DNA from 2 places in the Streptosporangium sp. H13245 genome. Region 2 is predicted to be linked to the other one. Evidence: riboswitches for the same ligand, from Rfam matches in the RefSeq annotation. Region 2 holds a riboswitch; the other holds the start of a gene.

Region 1 (7,647 bases), on a different contig from region 2:
TGGATTTGTAGCCGTCGAAGAAGTGTTCGGCGTCGAGGAAGACCCTCTGGCCCTCCGCGCGAAGGTGGGAGACCGTGTCGCGGATCATCGCGAGGTTCTCCTGGAGGGTCGTGCGGAGTGCCAGTTCCACGTGCCGGTCGTGACTCTTGGCGACAAGGGTCACGACCGGCGCGCCGGATTCGCGCAGCGCGGCCACCAACGGGTCGTCGGCTGCCTTCACACCTGCCCGGCGGGTCGCGCCGAACGCGGCGAGCTGCGCGTGCTTCAGGTCGAGCTCTGTTTGAGCGCGCCTGAAGAATTCCGTGTCCTTGGGGTTGGCGCCGGGCCAACCTCCCTCGATGAAGCCGACGCCCAGACCGTCCAGGTGACGCGCGATGGCCAGCTTGTCGGCCACCGTGAGGTTGAGCCCCTCCTGCTGGGCGCCGTCACGGAGAGTCGTGTCGTACACGTGGAAACGATCGTCGGCCATGTCATTCTCCTTCGCGGGTTCGATGATTCGCCGCGCGCTCATCCGGCTTCTGGAAACAAAAATGACCCCTCACGGACGTGAGAGGTCTGCGCGCTGGCGGTGTCCCTTTTCAGCCAGCGCGCCTGCCGATAATGAGCAGACCGTAGAACATGATGCTTCGGAGTCTGCCACACGCCGACACCATCTGACACATCGATCTCAGGATCCGAGACCTGCGGCGCGTCGGCCCGGCCCGGACACGGGCCGGACAAGGCCGGACACGGACCGGCCAGGACCTGGGATCACCCCACGCCGCCGTCCGGCACGGGCGAGAATGGGCTCCATGAAGGCGACCTATCTCGACCCCACCGTGGGGCAGTATCTGCTCGCGCACACCACCCAGCCCGACGACGTCCTCGACGCGCTCGCCGTCGAGACCCGCGAGATGACCGGCGACAGCGCGTCGATGCAGATCTCCCCCGACCAGGGGCGCTTCCTCACCATGATCGCCCAGCTCGGCGGCGCCAGGAACGCGGTGGAGGTGGGCACCTTCACCGGTTACTCCTCCATCTGCCTCGCCCGCGGGCTCGCTCCCGGCGGCGGGCTCACCTGCTTCGACGTGAGCGAGGAGTGGACGGCGGTCGCCCGGAGTTACTGGGACAAGGCGCGGGTCGCCGACCGCATCGAGCTGAGGATCGGCCCCGCGGCCGAGCGGCTGCGCGAGCTTCCCGAACACCCGGCCGTCGACCTGGCGTTCATCGACGCCGACAAGGTCAACTATCCCGTCTACTACGAGATCCTCATGTCGCGCCTGGCCCCCGGCGGGGTGATCCTCGTCGACAACACCCTGTGGAGCGGCCACGTCGCCGACCCCACCAGGGACGACGAGACCGTCAGGCACATCCGCGAGTTCAACGACATGGTCAGCGCCGACGAGCGGGTCACCTCGATCATGCTTCCCATCGCCGACGGCCTCACCATGATTCGAAAGCACTGACGAGAACTTTCCCGAATCCCGGGCGGGCGGAAACCTTTCCGATTACTTTAAGCGACATGCCAAACACGTTGCGCCCACCCGCGCGGAGGGAAGGATGACCTCATGGGACTGCTCATGGAGAGATCGACCACCTACCAGATCACCGATCAGGCGGAGCTCGAACGTCTCTACCTGGAGCTCGTCGACCGGTTCGAGAAGCATCGGATCGAGCTCCTCAGCGGCCGGATCGTGGTGAGGGAGATGCCCACGATCGCCCACGCCGATGTCGTCTACCAGTTGATGGCGCAGCTCATACCGTTCGCGATGGAGAAAGGATGGCGTGTCTATCCGGAGGCCAGACTCCTCCTGCAGGTGCAGGCGGACCGCATCGAGCCCGACCTCATCGTCGTTCCCCCCAATCCTCCCCTCTGGGATCCCAGCCACGTGCACGCCAACGCCACGCTGCTGGTCGCCGAGGTCGTCTCCCCGAGCAGCGGTCACGATGACCACGTGGTCAAACCCCGGGCCTGCGCGCTCGCGGGAGTCCCGCTCTACCTGGTCGTCGACACCTTCGCGAACCGGTTCAGGCTGCTCAGCCGTCCAAGCCCGGAGGGATACGCCGACGAGATCACCGAGTCACTGGGCAAGCCCCTTGAGCTTCCCGCGCCCTGGAATCTCACGATCGACACCGGCAAGCTGATCGACGGATAGACCCGCCCGGGAGGAGGCCCGGCCCGGTGGGAAGCCGGGCCTCCTCCACGGAGCCGTCCGGACACGCGGAACCCCGGGACACTGCGGCCGGGCCTCCTCCGTACGAGGTCAGCAGATCTTGTGGACCCAGCCGTGCGGGTCAAGGCGGGTCCCGTACTGGATGCCCACGAGTTCCTCGCGGATCTTCGAGGTGACGGGTCCCTGGGTGCCGTCGCCGATCGTCCAGGCGCGGTCGGCGCCCTTGACCGAGCCGACCGGGGTGACGACCGCGGCGGTGCCGCAGGCGAAGACCTCGGTGAGCTCGCCCGTCTCGCAGCCTCGCTGCCACTCCTCGACCGACAGGCGCCCCTCCTCGGCGTGCAGGCCGAGGTCGGAGGCGAAGGAGAGGATCGAGTCGCGAGTGATGCCGGGCAGGAGCGTGCCGGTGAGCGCCGGGGTCAGCAGGCGGTCGCCGTAGACGAAGAACAGGTTCATCCCGCCCATCTCCTCGACATAGCGGTGCTCGCCCGCGTCGAGCCAGACCACCTGGTCACAGCCCTGCTCCACGGCCTGGCGCTGGGCCACGAAGGCCGCCGCGTAGTTGCCGCCGCACTTGGCGAAGCCGGTGCCGCCGGGGGCCGCGCGGGTGTACTCGGTGGAGAGCCAGACGGCCACGGCCTTCCCTCCCCCGAAGTAGGCCGCCGCCGGAGAGGCGATGACCATGTACCTGTAGGTCCTGGACGGGTAGTTGACGCCGAGCGCCGGCTGTGTGGCGATCATGAAGGGACGCAGGTAGAGGCTGTGCCCCGGGGTGGTCGGCACCCACTCGCGGTCGGTCTGGACGAGCAGCTCCAGCGACTCGACGAACGTCTCCTCGGGCAGCTCGGGCATGGCCATCCGCCGCGCGGAGGTGTTGAAGCGGGCGGCGTTGGCCTCCGGCCGGAAGGTCACGATCGTGCCGTTCTCCTGGCGGTAGGCCTTGAGTCCCTCGAAAAGCTCCTGCGCGTAGTGGAAGACCGACGTCGCGGGGTCGAGGCTGAGCGGGCCGTACGGCACGAGCCTGGCGTCGTGCCAGCCCTCCCCCTCGGTGTAGTCGATCGAGATCATGTGGTCGGTGAAGACCTGACCGAACCCCGGGCTCGCCAGTACCTGCTCGCGCTCTGCCGCGGTGCGAGCGTGGTCGGAGAGCTGCACGTCGAAGCTGAGCTTCTGAGCGGTGGTCATCGCAGGATCCTTCTCTTGGTGTCTGGCTTACCCTCTGGTCCATTCTGCGTCGGACCGGGTAACGGGAAACTACTCCATCCATGCCGAAAACCGGCAGTGCTGGAGAAACAAAAACGCGCCTGGCGGCTCGGGTGAGCCGCCAGGCGCGTCGGGGTCGAGGGAGGCGGCTTCCTCAGCCGGCTACTCGGGCGGTGATGTCGTCGCCGATCTCGTGGGTGGTCCGGCCGGCCCATCCGGCCAGCCGCTCGACCAGGTCGTCGGCGACGGCCTGCTCGACCCTGGCGGCCTCCTGGGCCATGCCGAGGTGGTCGAGGAGCATGGCGACCGACAGGATCGTCGCGGTCGGGTCGGCCTTGCCCTGGCCCGCGATGTCGGGGGCGCTGCCGTGGACCGGCTCGAACATGCTCGGCGCGGTGCGGTCGGGGTTGACGTTGCCGCTGGCCGCCAGGCCGATGCCACCGGCGATCGCCGCGCCGATGTCGGTGAGGATGTCGCCGAAGAGGTTGTCGGTGACGATCACGTCGAAGCGCTCCGGCTGGCTGACGAAGAACATCGAGGCCGCGTCGACGTGGCAGTAGTCGGTCTGGATGTCGGGATACTCCAGGCCGACCCGGTCGAAGGTGCGGGCCCAGAGGTCGCCGGCGTAGGTGAGCACGTTGGTCTTGTGGACCAGCGTCAGCTTCCTGCGGGGGCGGGCGAGCGCCTTGTCGAAGGCGTAGCGCACGACGCGCTCGACGCCGTAGGCGGTGTTCAGCGACTCCTGGGTGGCGATCTCCTGCGGTGTGCCCCGGCGCATGACGCCACCCGCTCCGGCGTACGGGCCCTCGGTGCCCTCGCGGACGACGATCATGTCGATGTCCTCGGGGCGGGCCTTGCCCAGCGGGGTCTGGACGCCGGGGAAGAGCTTGACCGGGCGCAGGTTCACGTAGTGGTCGAGCTGGAAACGGAGCTTGAGCAGCAGGTCGCGCTCCAGGATGCCCGGGGGCACGCTGGGGTCGCCGACCGCGCCGAGCAGGATCGCGTCGTATCCGCGTAGTTCGTCGAGGACCGGGTCCGGCAGGGTCTCACCGGTCTCGTGATAGCGCTTGGCGCCGAGGTCGTAGGTGGTGGTCTCCACCTTCGTGCCGACCGCTTCGAGGACCTTCAGCCCCTCGGTGACGACCTCGACTCCGATTCCGTCCCCGGGGATGACCGCCAGGCGAATGTTACGCGACTCCATGCAGGCACCCTACCGGTCCGTCTCGGTGATCGAACAACGGTCTCACTCCTCGGACGTGTCCGCGCGGCGGCACCCCTGATCGCTTTGTCCTTCTTTGCTCGGTATTGACCGTTTCGGGAGGTTTCGTTATGGTCCTCCCATTCATACCAATGCCTAATCCGTTCGGGCCATCCCCTTACCGGGCCCGTACGGAGCCGGGGAACCACTCTTTCCGGGATCCACCGGGCCCCCGGGAACCCCGCTCCTCCCCCGGAGCGCGTTCCCGCTCGCCATCACGTGGATTCCTTGGGGCGAATCAGCGCGTTCTCGCGCCGTAGGGCGGCCTCCACGCCCGAGCCCGACAGCTCACCCGGCCGGCCTTATGGAAGGAATCATCCTGTCCGGCACAGTTCTCCCCCGCGTCCTGTCCATCTCCGCCTCAATGATCGTCGCCGGTGCCGCGGTGTTCGCGACCTCGCCCGCCGCCCTGGCCGTCTCCCCTCCCCCCGCCCCCGGGCCCGCCGCGCTCAACACCCCCGCGTTGAAGCAGGCCCTGAAGGCCACGGCCGTCAAGCCCGCCTGGCAGAAGGCCGTGAACTGGGCCCTGTCCAAGCGCGGAACGCCCTACGTCTGGGGCGGCACCGGCCACGGCGACGGCGGCTTCGACTGCTCCGGCCTGATGCTCCGCGCCTACGGCGCCGCCGGGATCAAACTGCCCCGCGTCACCTACGACCAGTACGACGCGTTCTCCAAGAAGATCGCCTGGAAGGATCTCAAACCCGGCGACCTGGTCTTCTTCAGCGGCCTCGGCCACGTCGGCATGATCACGAAGCCCGGCTACATGGTCCACGCCCCGCAGACCGGCGACGTGGTCAAGGAGGAGAAACTCGACTCCTGGCGCCGCGACTCCTTCGCCGGCGCGGTGCGCCCCGACCCGCAGGGGGTTCAGCTGGCCAAGCGGGTCGAGCTCGCGACCGAGGTCGTGACCGGCGGATGAGACACGCCGGCGAACCACCCCCGGGAGGTCCTGAGGATCCCGGTGGCGGCGAGAACGGGTTCAGCGGGTGGGAGCACCGCCGTTGTCCCTGCGGTCCAGAGCGGTCTGGAGCGCGTCGATGGCCTCGTCCTCGGTCTCGTCGGGACGGTTCCAGGGATACATGTCGTACATGGCGAATCTCGTCTCGGTCGCATGCGAGCAAGGAAGGTGGTCGAGACTCCGGTCCGGACTCCAACCAGGCCTGATGTCGCGGGTCCGGATCACGGACCGGCGACGGGGGCTTGGGGCCGGCAAGCGCCACGGCACCGCGGCGAGTCGCCGGCCTGCCCCTGTCAGGCCCCGCCGCGGCAGGTAAGAACTACGAGAACCTGGCGCATTTCACTCCAGGTTACCTGGCCGCGGAAACGCCGTCTCGCCCGGCGTACGCACTTCTCACATGTTGAGACGAGCAGTGGCCGTCGCCCCGGCGCGGGGGCGGCGGCCACTGCGGTGGGACGGCTAGTCGGCGAGGTCGACCGAACGGCCGCTGTCGGCGCCGATCTCCGAGCCGATCTGGTCGATCACCTCGGCCGGGATGGCGGTGTCGACGGTGAGCGCGATGAGCGCCTTGCCGCCCTTGGCGTCCCGGGCCACCTGCATCGAGGCGATGTTGATCGAGTGGTCGCCGAGGATGCGGCCGACCACGCCGACGATGCCGGGGCGGTCGGTGTAGGTGAAGAACGACAGGTGGTCGGTCGGCTCGATCTCCATCTGGTAGCCGTTGACCTCGACGATCTTCGTGATCTGCCTCGGCCCGGACAGGGTGCCGGAGACCGAGATCGCGCGGCCGTCGGCGAGGACGCCGCGGACCGTCACGACGTTGCGCCAGTCGGGGCTCTCGGAGCTGGTGATCAGCTCGACCGACACGCCGCGGTCCTTGGCCAGCAGCGGGGCGTTGACGTAGGTGACCGAGTCTTCGACCACGTCGGTGAAGACGCCCTTGAGCGCGGCCAGCTCCAGCACGCGGACGTCGTGGGAGGCGATCTCGCCCCGCACCTCGACGTCGAGCTTGGTGGCGACCTCGCCCGCGAGGGCGGTGAACACCCGGCCGAGCTTCTCGGCCAGCGGCAGGCCCGGCTTGACGTCCTCGGCGACGGCGCCGCCCTGGACGTTGACCGCGTCCGGCACGAACTCACCGGCGAGGGCGAGCTTCACGCTGCGCGCGACCTGGGTGCCGGCCTTCTCCTGGGCCTCGTGGGTGGAGGCGCCCAGGTGCGGGGTGACGACGACCTGGTCGAGCTCGAAGAGCGGGCTGTCGGTGACCGGCTCCTTCGGGAACACGTCGATGCCGGCGCCGGCGACGCGGCCCTCCTTGATCGCGGAGTAGAGGGCGTTCTCGTCGATGATGCCGCCGCGGGCGACGTTGATGAGGCGCACGTTCGGCTTGACCGCGTGCAGCTCCCGCTCGCCGATGAGACCGATGGTCTCCTTGGACTTGGGCAGGTGCACGGTGATGAAGTCGGCCTCGCTCAGGGCCTCCTCCAGCGAGACCAGCCGGACGCCCATCTGCGCGGCGCGGGCCGGCTGCAGGTAGGGGTCGTAGGCGATCAGCTCGACACCGAATGGCTGGAGGCGCTGCGCGACCAGCTGGCCGATCTTGCCGAGGCCGAGGATCGCGACGACCTTCTCGTCGAGCTCCACGCCGGTGTACTTCGAGCGCTTCCACTCGCCGCCCTTGAGCGCGGAGTGCGCCTGGGCGACGTTGCGGGCGGAGGCGAGGATCAGGGCGACGGTGTGCTCGGCGGCGCTGGTGATGTTGGAGGTCGGCGCGTTGACGACCATGACACCGGCCTTGGTGGCGGCCTCCACGTCGACGTTGTCCAGGCCGACGCCCGCGCGGGCGACGACGCGGAGTTTGGGAGCGTTGGCGATCGCCTCCGCGTCGACCTGCGTGGCGCTGCGCACGATGAGCGCGTCCACGTCGGCGAGGGCGGGCAGGAACTGGGCACGGTCGGCGCCGTCGGTGTGGCGGACTTCGAAGTCCGCGCCCAGGACCGCGAGACCGGCCTCGGACAGTTCCTCAGCGACCAGTACGACGGGCTTGTTCACAGGCTGGATCCTTACTAGACGGTGAG
Region 2 (7,647 bases):
ACCTCGCCGAGGCGGGTGCCGTCGACGACCAGGCCGGTCTCCCCGCGCAGCACGGCGTCGGGGGCGCCGCCCGAGGAACCGGCCACCACGGGCAGGCCGCTGGCGGAGGCCTCCAGGTAGACGATGCCGAGTCCCTCCACGTCGACGCCGCCCAGGCGGGTGCGGCACGGCATGGCGAACACGTCGCCCGCCGCGAGGTAGCCGGGCAGTTCCGCCTCGGACACGGGGCCGATGATCCTGACCGAGGCGCCCATCGGCCGGGCCAGCCGCTCCAGGGTGCCGCGGTACGGGCCCCCGCCGACGATCAGGAGCACCGCGCCGGGCACGTCCCTGATCACGCCGGGCCAGGCCCGCAGGAGCGTGTCCTGGCCCTTGCGCGGTACCAGCCTGGACAGGCAGACCACCACCGGCCGCTCTCCCAGGCCGAGTTCCGTGCGCACCCGCCCTCCCCCGGCCCCCGGGTGGAACACCTCGGTGTCGACGCCGGGCGCGAGCCGCACCAGCTTGTCCTCGGGGATCACCCGGGCCAGCCGCCGCCGGGTGTACTCCCCCAGGTAGGTGACCACGTCGGCGTTCGCCCCGATCCTGGCGAGCACCCGGCGACCGGCCGGGATCCCGGCCCAGCCCGCCTCGTGGCCGTGGGTGACCATGACGACGCGGCGGGCCCCGGCCTCGCGCATCCTGGGCGCGATCAGCCCGAGCGGCGCCGCCGCCCCGAAGACCACGGTGTCGCATCCGAACGCGGCGACCAGCCCGGCGGCCCGGCGGGCGACGGCGGGCGTGGGCAGCATCAGCGAGGTGGGGTGCCGGACGACGGGGTACGGCTGGCGCAGGTCGAAGGCCGCGCTGCCGGCCCACCGGGGGGCGTAGACGACGACGGAGCCGGGCGGGCGGCGGGCGATGAGGCCGTACACGAACGACTGGATCCCTCCCGCGCGGGGCGGGAAGTCGTTCGTGACGACCAGCGTGCGGTTCACGGCTCGGGGAGGCCGTTCAGCCCGGCCCAGGAGCGTGCCATGGCGATGCGCTGCGGTGCCGTGGGATGCGATGCATAAAGCACATATTCAACTAAATCAGGCGATAAATCCGAAATATTAGTAACTGACAGTCGTTTCTGCATGGCCACGAACGTCGCCGGGTCCCTGGTCAGGTCCAGCGCGTGCACGTCCGCACGGGCCTCGATATGCCTGCTCACCAGGTTCTGGGCCGGTCCCGACAGGACCGTGGCCAGGCTCAGCAGTCCCATGACCAGCCCCACCGCCCCCGGGTCGCCGAGCGAGGTGATCCCCGCCCTGCGCCGCACGCCCCCCGCCGAGGTCACCAGGTAGAGCAGGCACGCCCCGAACGCCGCGCCCAGGCCGCCGACGAGCGTGCCCCACAGCACGTCGTCCGCCTTGGCGTGGCCCAGCTCGTGCGCGACCACCAGCTCGACCTCGTCGGCGGGCGCGCGGAGCAGCGTGTCGTAGACCACGATCCTGCGGGTCGCGCCGAACCCGGAGACGTACGCGTTGAGCGCGGTGGTCCGCCGGGAGGCGTCGGCGACGAGCACGTTCTCGACCGGCACTCCGTCCCTGGCCGCCATGGCGAGCAGGTCGTCGCGGAGCTTCCCGGCCTCCAGCGGCCTGAAGTCGTTGAAGACCGGCTCGATGAGCACCGGGTAGGCGAAGGAGGCGGCCACGGTCAGGACGAACGCCCCGGCCGCCGCGGGGATCCACCAGCGCCGGTAGCGCCGCGCCAGGCCGATCACCGCCACCACCATGATCGCGGTCAGCCCGGTGCCGATGCCGGTGCTCTTGGCCCGGTCGGCCGCCCACGACGGCCAGGTCTGGGTGGACAGCCCGAAGTCGCGCAGGTAGCTCTCCGACCACATCCCCAGGGGCCAGCGCAGGATCGCCACGGCCACCGAGAACGCCAGCACGCCGAGCAGCGCCCGCAGCCACCACGGCCCCGGCAGCCGGGCGGCGAGCCGCGCGCCCAGCGGGGTGGCGATCAGCACCCCCGCCACGACCAGCGTCAGGCCGAGCGACAGGTAGCCGGGGAGACTGACCAGCGCGTCGAACGTCCCGGCCCTGGCGATCTGCTCGGGGGTGAAGTCGCGGGCCGGATCGGGGGCGACGGCCGGAGCCCCCTCGGACAGCGTCCTCCAGGGCGTGGTGAACGCCACGACCGCGAGCGTGGCCACCCCCAGGCCCGCCGTCGCCCACCCCGCCGTCCGCACGCCCGAGGACGCGTCCGTCGTGCTCAGCGTCACGTGAGTTCCTTCCTGAGGTAGTCGCGCCAGGCTCCGGTGAACTCGGCCACCGGCAGTCCGAGCGCGCTCCCGACATCGCTACCGTAGAGCCTCACCAGCGCCTTCTCCCCGAAGCGCTCCGCGACGAACCGGCAGGCGAGCCACGCCTCCTCGTACGCCTGCGCGAGCCTCGGCGCGCCGGGGGCGAAGTCGGCCGGGCCGGGGAGGCCGCCGGGCAGGACGCCCGAGCGCACCTCGGCGGCCAGTTCCGCGGCGGCCGTGCGCACCGCGAGGCCGGAGTCGCGGTAGCCCGCGTAGTCGGCGAAGCCCTCCGACAGCCACATCGGCACCCGGCCGCCCCGGGTCGCCCCGGTGGCCACGTGGGCGAGCTCGTGGGTGATCACCACGTCCCTGCCGGTCGCGGTGAGCCTGGCGTATCCCGACGGCAGGACGATCACCCGGTCCGCGGTCGCCATCGCGGCCAGGCCATGGGTGCTCCCGGCCCCGGCGAGCGCCGCGGCCTCGGCGTCGGTGGCGGGGAAGAGGACCACCGCGTCGACCGGCCCCCAGAGCTTCGCGATCGTCGCGCGGGCCCGGTCGGCCCTGGCCGCCAGGTCCCGCAGGACGGCGGCCTCGACGCCGTGGCCGATCACGAGGGAGTGCTCGCCCCGGACGGTGACGGCGGCGCCCGGCCACAGGCCGCGCGGGCTCCCGGGGGCGTACGGGACGCGCCGGAGGGTCCGGGCGTCGTACGGGGGAGGGTGGCGGGGGGCGCGCGGGAGCGGGGCGGCTCCGGCCAGGAGGGGGCCCGTCCCGGCCAGCGGGGCGGCGCTCATCAGCGCCAGCATCCCGGCGAGCACGGCGCGGCGCCCTTTCTGGACGGACACGAGCCGATGGTACTCGACCGGCGTGGAGCGGCCCCGGCCCTCCTGGTGGGGGGCCGGGGCCGCTGTTCCGTGCTCGGGCGCGTGCTTCTGACACACGCCCGGACGCGGGCTCGGGCGCCGTGTTCAGGCCTCGTACTCGAGGTACTCGGTTGCCGTGTTCAGGCGCGGGTCTCGGGTTCCGCGCTCGGCGCGGGTCCCGGGGTCCGTGCCCGGACGCGGGCTCAGGTTCCGGGCCGTACCGCTCCGGCGAAGGAGGACCTGTAGTAGCCCGCCAGCCTCACGATACGAACCGTCTTGCCGCTGCTCGGCGAGTGGACCATCCTGCCCTTGCCGACGTACATGCCGACGTGGCCCTTCCCGCTGAAGAACAGCAGGTCACCGGGGAGCAGCTTGCTCCACGAGACCTTCTTCCTGATCGACCGGTACTGGCTGTGCGTGATCCTGGGGAGGGACACGCCCGCCTTGCGCCAGGCGTATCTGACGAGCCCCGAGCAGTCGAACGCTCCGGGACCGGAGGCTCCCCACCGGTACGGATCGCCGATCTGCTTCCTGGCCGCCGAGACCGCCTTGCCCGCCCGGACCTTCTGCAGTGCCGCCTTGCTCAGCTTGACCTTGCCCTTGGCCTTGACCTTGGCCTTCGCCGTGGTCGTGCCCTGGGCGGCCTGAGTGGCGGTCTCCTTGGTACGTTCCGCTTTCTCCGAAACCCAGGTCGTGCTGTTGGTCAGGATCTCGGAGGGACCGTCCGCCGTCGCCCGCGCCGCCGTGGATCCGAGGGTGACCGCTCCGGCTGAGGCGGTCAACGTGAGGGCGATACCGCCGATGGAAAGGCGGAAAAGGCGCGACAAACGGGGGTTGTGCAGGGTGGTAGACAGGATTTCTCCTTGGGACTTCCACTGATGCCTACCGGGTTAGCTGACGGGTTCGGGCTTGGAAGATGCCCTACGGCACAAATGTGCAGATTCACCCCTGGCCACGCTGTGCTGGGCCTCTGGGTCCCCGGTTCCATGCCTCCTGGCTGCGTGGATTCGGCGGGCCGCCGTGACGAGCCCTGCCCCCGGGTGGGGGCACGGCGGCCGGTTGGATTTCTATAAGGGACACCGGCCCGAAGACCGACATTCTTCGCGACGGCGTGGCTTGACGTCGCGACGCCAGGAAGTTACCCCGATCTCCAACTTTCGGCAAAGCATTCGTCAAAATCGGAAGATCGAACAGCCCTCTTGATCTTCCTGTTACCCCTGCTTGATGGCTATTTATGCTATTGAGATATGACTCTCGTCACATCCTTGGTATCGAACCCGACAAATCACGATTTTGTAATATTCATCACACTTGCCGTGATCTAGGTTTAATCCTGGTGAATGGACCGCTCCAGGGTGCTCTCGGCGCCCGGCGCACGCGTGGGCGCCGTAGATCGACTCCCGAGAGTCCACTCCGGCGAGCACAGGGGTTATGTTCCTGTTTGAGGCATTTCGGGTGATGCATCACCCAAGGGGGCGATAGCAATGTCGAACCGCCTGTTCCAGGACAGACACCACGCGGGCCGGGTGCTCGCGGATCTCCTCGGGAAGTACCGGGACCGGCCCGGCGTCGTCGTCCTGGGACTGCCCCGGGGCGGCGTGCCGGTGGCGTACGAGATCGCGGTGGCCCTGCGCGTCCCGCTCGACGTCTTCCTCGTCCGCAAGCTCGGCGCCCCGGGAAGGGAGGAGCTCGCGATGGGGGCGATCTCCAGTGGCGGGGTGACCGTCCTCAACGAGGGCGTCGTCAGGGGCCTCGGCGTCCCACCGGAGACCGTCCGGCGGATCGCCCGGCGCGAGGGACGGGAGCTGCTCCGGCGCGAGCGGGCCTACCGCGAGGGGCGCCCGCCGCCGGACCTCGCGGGCAGGACCGTCATCGTGGTGGACGACGGCCTCGCGACGGGGGCGAGCATGCGCGCCGCCCTCCAGGCCCTGAGCCGTTCCCGGCCCGCCAGGACCGTCGTCGCCGTACCCGCCGCGCCCAGGTCCACCCGCCGGGACCTCGCCGCCCTGGTGGACGAGGTCGTCTGCGCCACCACGCCCTCGCCCTTCCTCGCGGTCGGGCAGTCGTACCTGGACTTCACCCAGACGACGGATGAGGAGGTACGCGACCTCCTCCGCGCCGCGCCGGGTCCGGGCGCCGCCACGGTCAGGGGCGGACGGCTCCGACGATCCGGCGGCCGTAGGCGGACAGCGGGACGACCTTGACGACGTCACCGGTCTGCGGGGCGTGCACGATCTGGCCGTTGCCCGCGTACATGCTGACGTGGCCGAGACCCTCGCTGAAGATGAGGTCGCCGGGCTGGAGCTCGTTCAGCGAGACCTTGCGGCTCGCGCCCCAGCTCCACTGCTCCCAGGTCGTACGAGGAAGGGTGACTCCCCCGCTGCGCCAGGCCCCCTGGACCAGGCCGGAGCAGTCCCAGCCGCTGGGGCCCGTGCCGCCGTACCGGTAGGGCTTGCCGACCTGGGCGAAGGCGAACTGCAGGGCGGCGCGGGCGTTGCCCGAGGCCGAACCGTTGTACTGGATCCCGGCGCTCTCGGGGTTGCCCGTCTTGAAGACGTTGAGCTCGCGCAGGATCTTCGTCTGGGCCCTGACCATCTTGTCGGCCTTGGACTTCTCCTTGGCCAGGTCGTCACGCGTCTCGTCGGCCTCGGCCAGGGCCTTCTTCGCCTCGTCCCGGCTGGTCCGCAGCGTCTTGGTGGCCTCGTCGAAGGCGCTCAGGGACTGGGCGCGGGAGGTGGACATCTGGTCGGCGGCGGCCAGGCCGCTCAGCAGGGCACCGGGGTCGGTCTGGTAGATCATGCCCTCCCAGCCGTTGATCACCCCGACCTGGTAGGTGCTGACGGCCATCGTGACGAGTTCCTTGCGCAACCCGGCGACCTGCTCGTTCTGCCGGGTCAGGTCGCCGTTCAGCGTGCGGTACTTCTTCCTGGCCCGCTTCCACTTCTCCGAGGCCTGGTTGTACTTCTCGACCACCTGGTCGGCCTGCTCGTTGAGCTTCTCCAGCTTCTTCTTGGCCTGGGCGAGTGTCGGCTTCGGCTCTGCGAACGCTCCGCTCACCGGCAGCATCAGCAGCGCGAGAGCGAGCCCTGCCGCCACCGGCATCCGAATCAGTCCAACCGGCAAACCCGCCACGGCCACGTCAACGCCTCCCGAATGCCTGCACCAGACCTGCGGCGAATAGTACAGAAAAAGTAATGACTGCCTCACCTTTTCGCCGGGTTTGCCCCTTACCTATAGGTAAACGCTTTACCCCCGGCTGGCGACGCCGTTCCTGCCGAACGACGGTGCCCGAGCCGCGGGGAGCGGTCTGGCCGGGACTTTCGGCCTCGCCGCCCGCGGGCGGCGAGGCCGAGGATCTTCGCGATACCGGCAGGCGGCGACGGCGCAGATCTTCGCGGTCGCCTCGCCCCGCCCGCAGGCAGCGGCGCAGACCTTGGCGGTCGTCACGCCCCACCCGCGGGCGACGGCGCAGATCTTCGCGCCCCGCCCGCGAGCAGCGACGTACGCCTTGGCGGGGTCGTCGCGCGCTACCCGCGGGTGGCGACTCGCGCTATCCGCAGGTGGCGACGGTGCAGATCTTCGCGGTCATCTTCCTGGCGTCGCGCAGCTGGTCGGTCCAGTCGCCCTTCGCGGGCTTGGAGTATTCACCGGCCCAGAGATAGACCAGGACGGCGTTGCCCTTCCTGACCAGCACGCTCCGGTCGCCGCCCACCCCGGCCTTCTTCCCGTAGTAGACCTGGCCGGAGATCCTCAGCGCCTCGTCGCCGAGCCCGGTCAGGCGCGCGGAGGCGTAGCGGTAACGGGAGCTCGCGTCGCCCCTGGCCCCGCACCTGGCCAGTGCGTCGCGCACCTGGGCGACGGCCGAGACGGCCGAGGCCCGCGAACCGTACAGGATCACCTGCTCGACCTTCATGAAGTCCGGCACGCCGGTGAAGGTCACCGTCCGCGCGGCCACGCGGCCGGTCGCGGCCAGCGTGCTCCGGTCACACGGGTTGACGGCCAGCCTCGCCTTCGCCGAGTTGACGACCTTCCAGTTGGTCTCGGGGTCGTTGTCCTTCTTTGCGGCGTCCTTCTCGTACAGCAGAAAGCCCCTGGGGACGGCGGCCGTCGTGGCCGCCGCGGGGGTGGTGACGGTCGTTCCGGCGGCCACGACGGCGAGGGCGAGCGTTATGATCTTCTTCATCGAATCAAACCTCCTGGGTGATCCGATGCCTCACGACCCCGAAAGGTTTACGCGCGGCCCAGACGTCTGAGAAGAAGCACCGAGGGCACCGGCCTGGCGCCCATCCTGCGGACCGACTCGGCCACCTCGCGATCCGAGGAGACCACCGCGACCGCGCGCCCCGCGGGCTCGGCGCGGACCAGCTGGCGGATCAGGTCGTCGGCGATCTGGTTCGGGGCGCTGAACAGCACGCGCACCCCCCTGGGCGCCGACACCGGGACCGGGCCGTTCAGCTCGGCGCCGTCGAAGACGCACGTCAGCTCGGTACGGGTCTGCGCGTAGAGCGCGCC

The links. A riboswitch is a leader RNA that binds a small molecule or an ion and turns the genes downstream of it on or off. The one in region 2 is predicted to bind cyclic di-AMP.
Region 1: another riboswitch for cyclic di-AMP. It lies ahead of ACW9TB_RS06600 (C40 family peptidase); the one in region 2 lies ahead of ACW9TB_RS08750 (C40 family peptidase).

Annotation. Positions count from the first base shown of each region.
Region 1 covers NZ_JBSZKT010000002.1:590,423-598,069, forward strand. The annotation lists gene cimA (citramalate synthase) at 1-469, opposite strand, end outside; gene ACW9TB_RS06580 (O-methyltransferase) at 792-1,445, shown strand; gene ACW9TB_RS06585 (Uma2 family endonuclease) at 1,548-2,135, shown strand; gene ACW9TB_RS06590 (branched-chain amino acid aminotransferase) at 2,244-3,338, opposite strand; gene ACW9TB_RS06595 (3-isopropylmalate dehydrogenase) at 3,511-4,557, opposite strand; cyclic di-AMP (ydaO/yuaA leader) riboswitch at 4,698-4,931, shown strand; gene ACW9TB_RS06600 (C40 family peptidase) at 4,919-5,533, shown strand; gene serA (phosphoglycerate dehydrogenase) at 6,032-7,621, opposite strand.
Region 2 covers NZ_JBSZKT010000003.1:422,518-430,164, forward strand. The annotation lists gene ACW9TB_RS08735 (glycosyltransferase family 4 protein) at 1-977, opposite strand, end outside; gene ACW9TB_RS08740 (M48 family metallopeptidase) at 974-2,251, opposite strand; gene ACW9TB_RS08745 (hypothetical protein) at 2,248-3,117, opposite strand; gene ACW9TB_RS08750 (C40 family peptidase) at 3,339-3,917, opposite strand; cyclic di-AMP (ydaO/yuaA leader) riboswitch at 4,000-4,158, opposite strand; gene ACW9TB_RS08755 (phosphoribosyltransferase) at 4,620-5,339, shown strand; gene ACW9TB_RS08760 (C40 family peptidase) at 5,281-6,237, opposite strand; gene ACW9TB_RS08765 (hypothetical protein) at 6,686-7,318, opposite strand; gene ACW9TB_RS08770 (NYN domain-containing protein) at 7,366-7,647, opposite strand, start outside.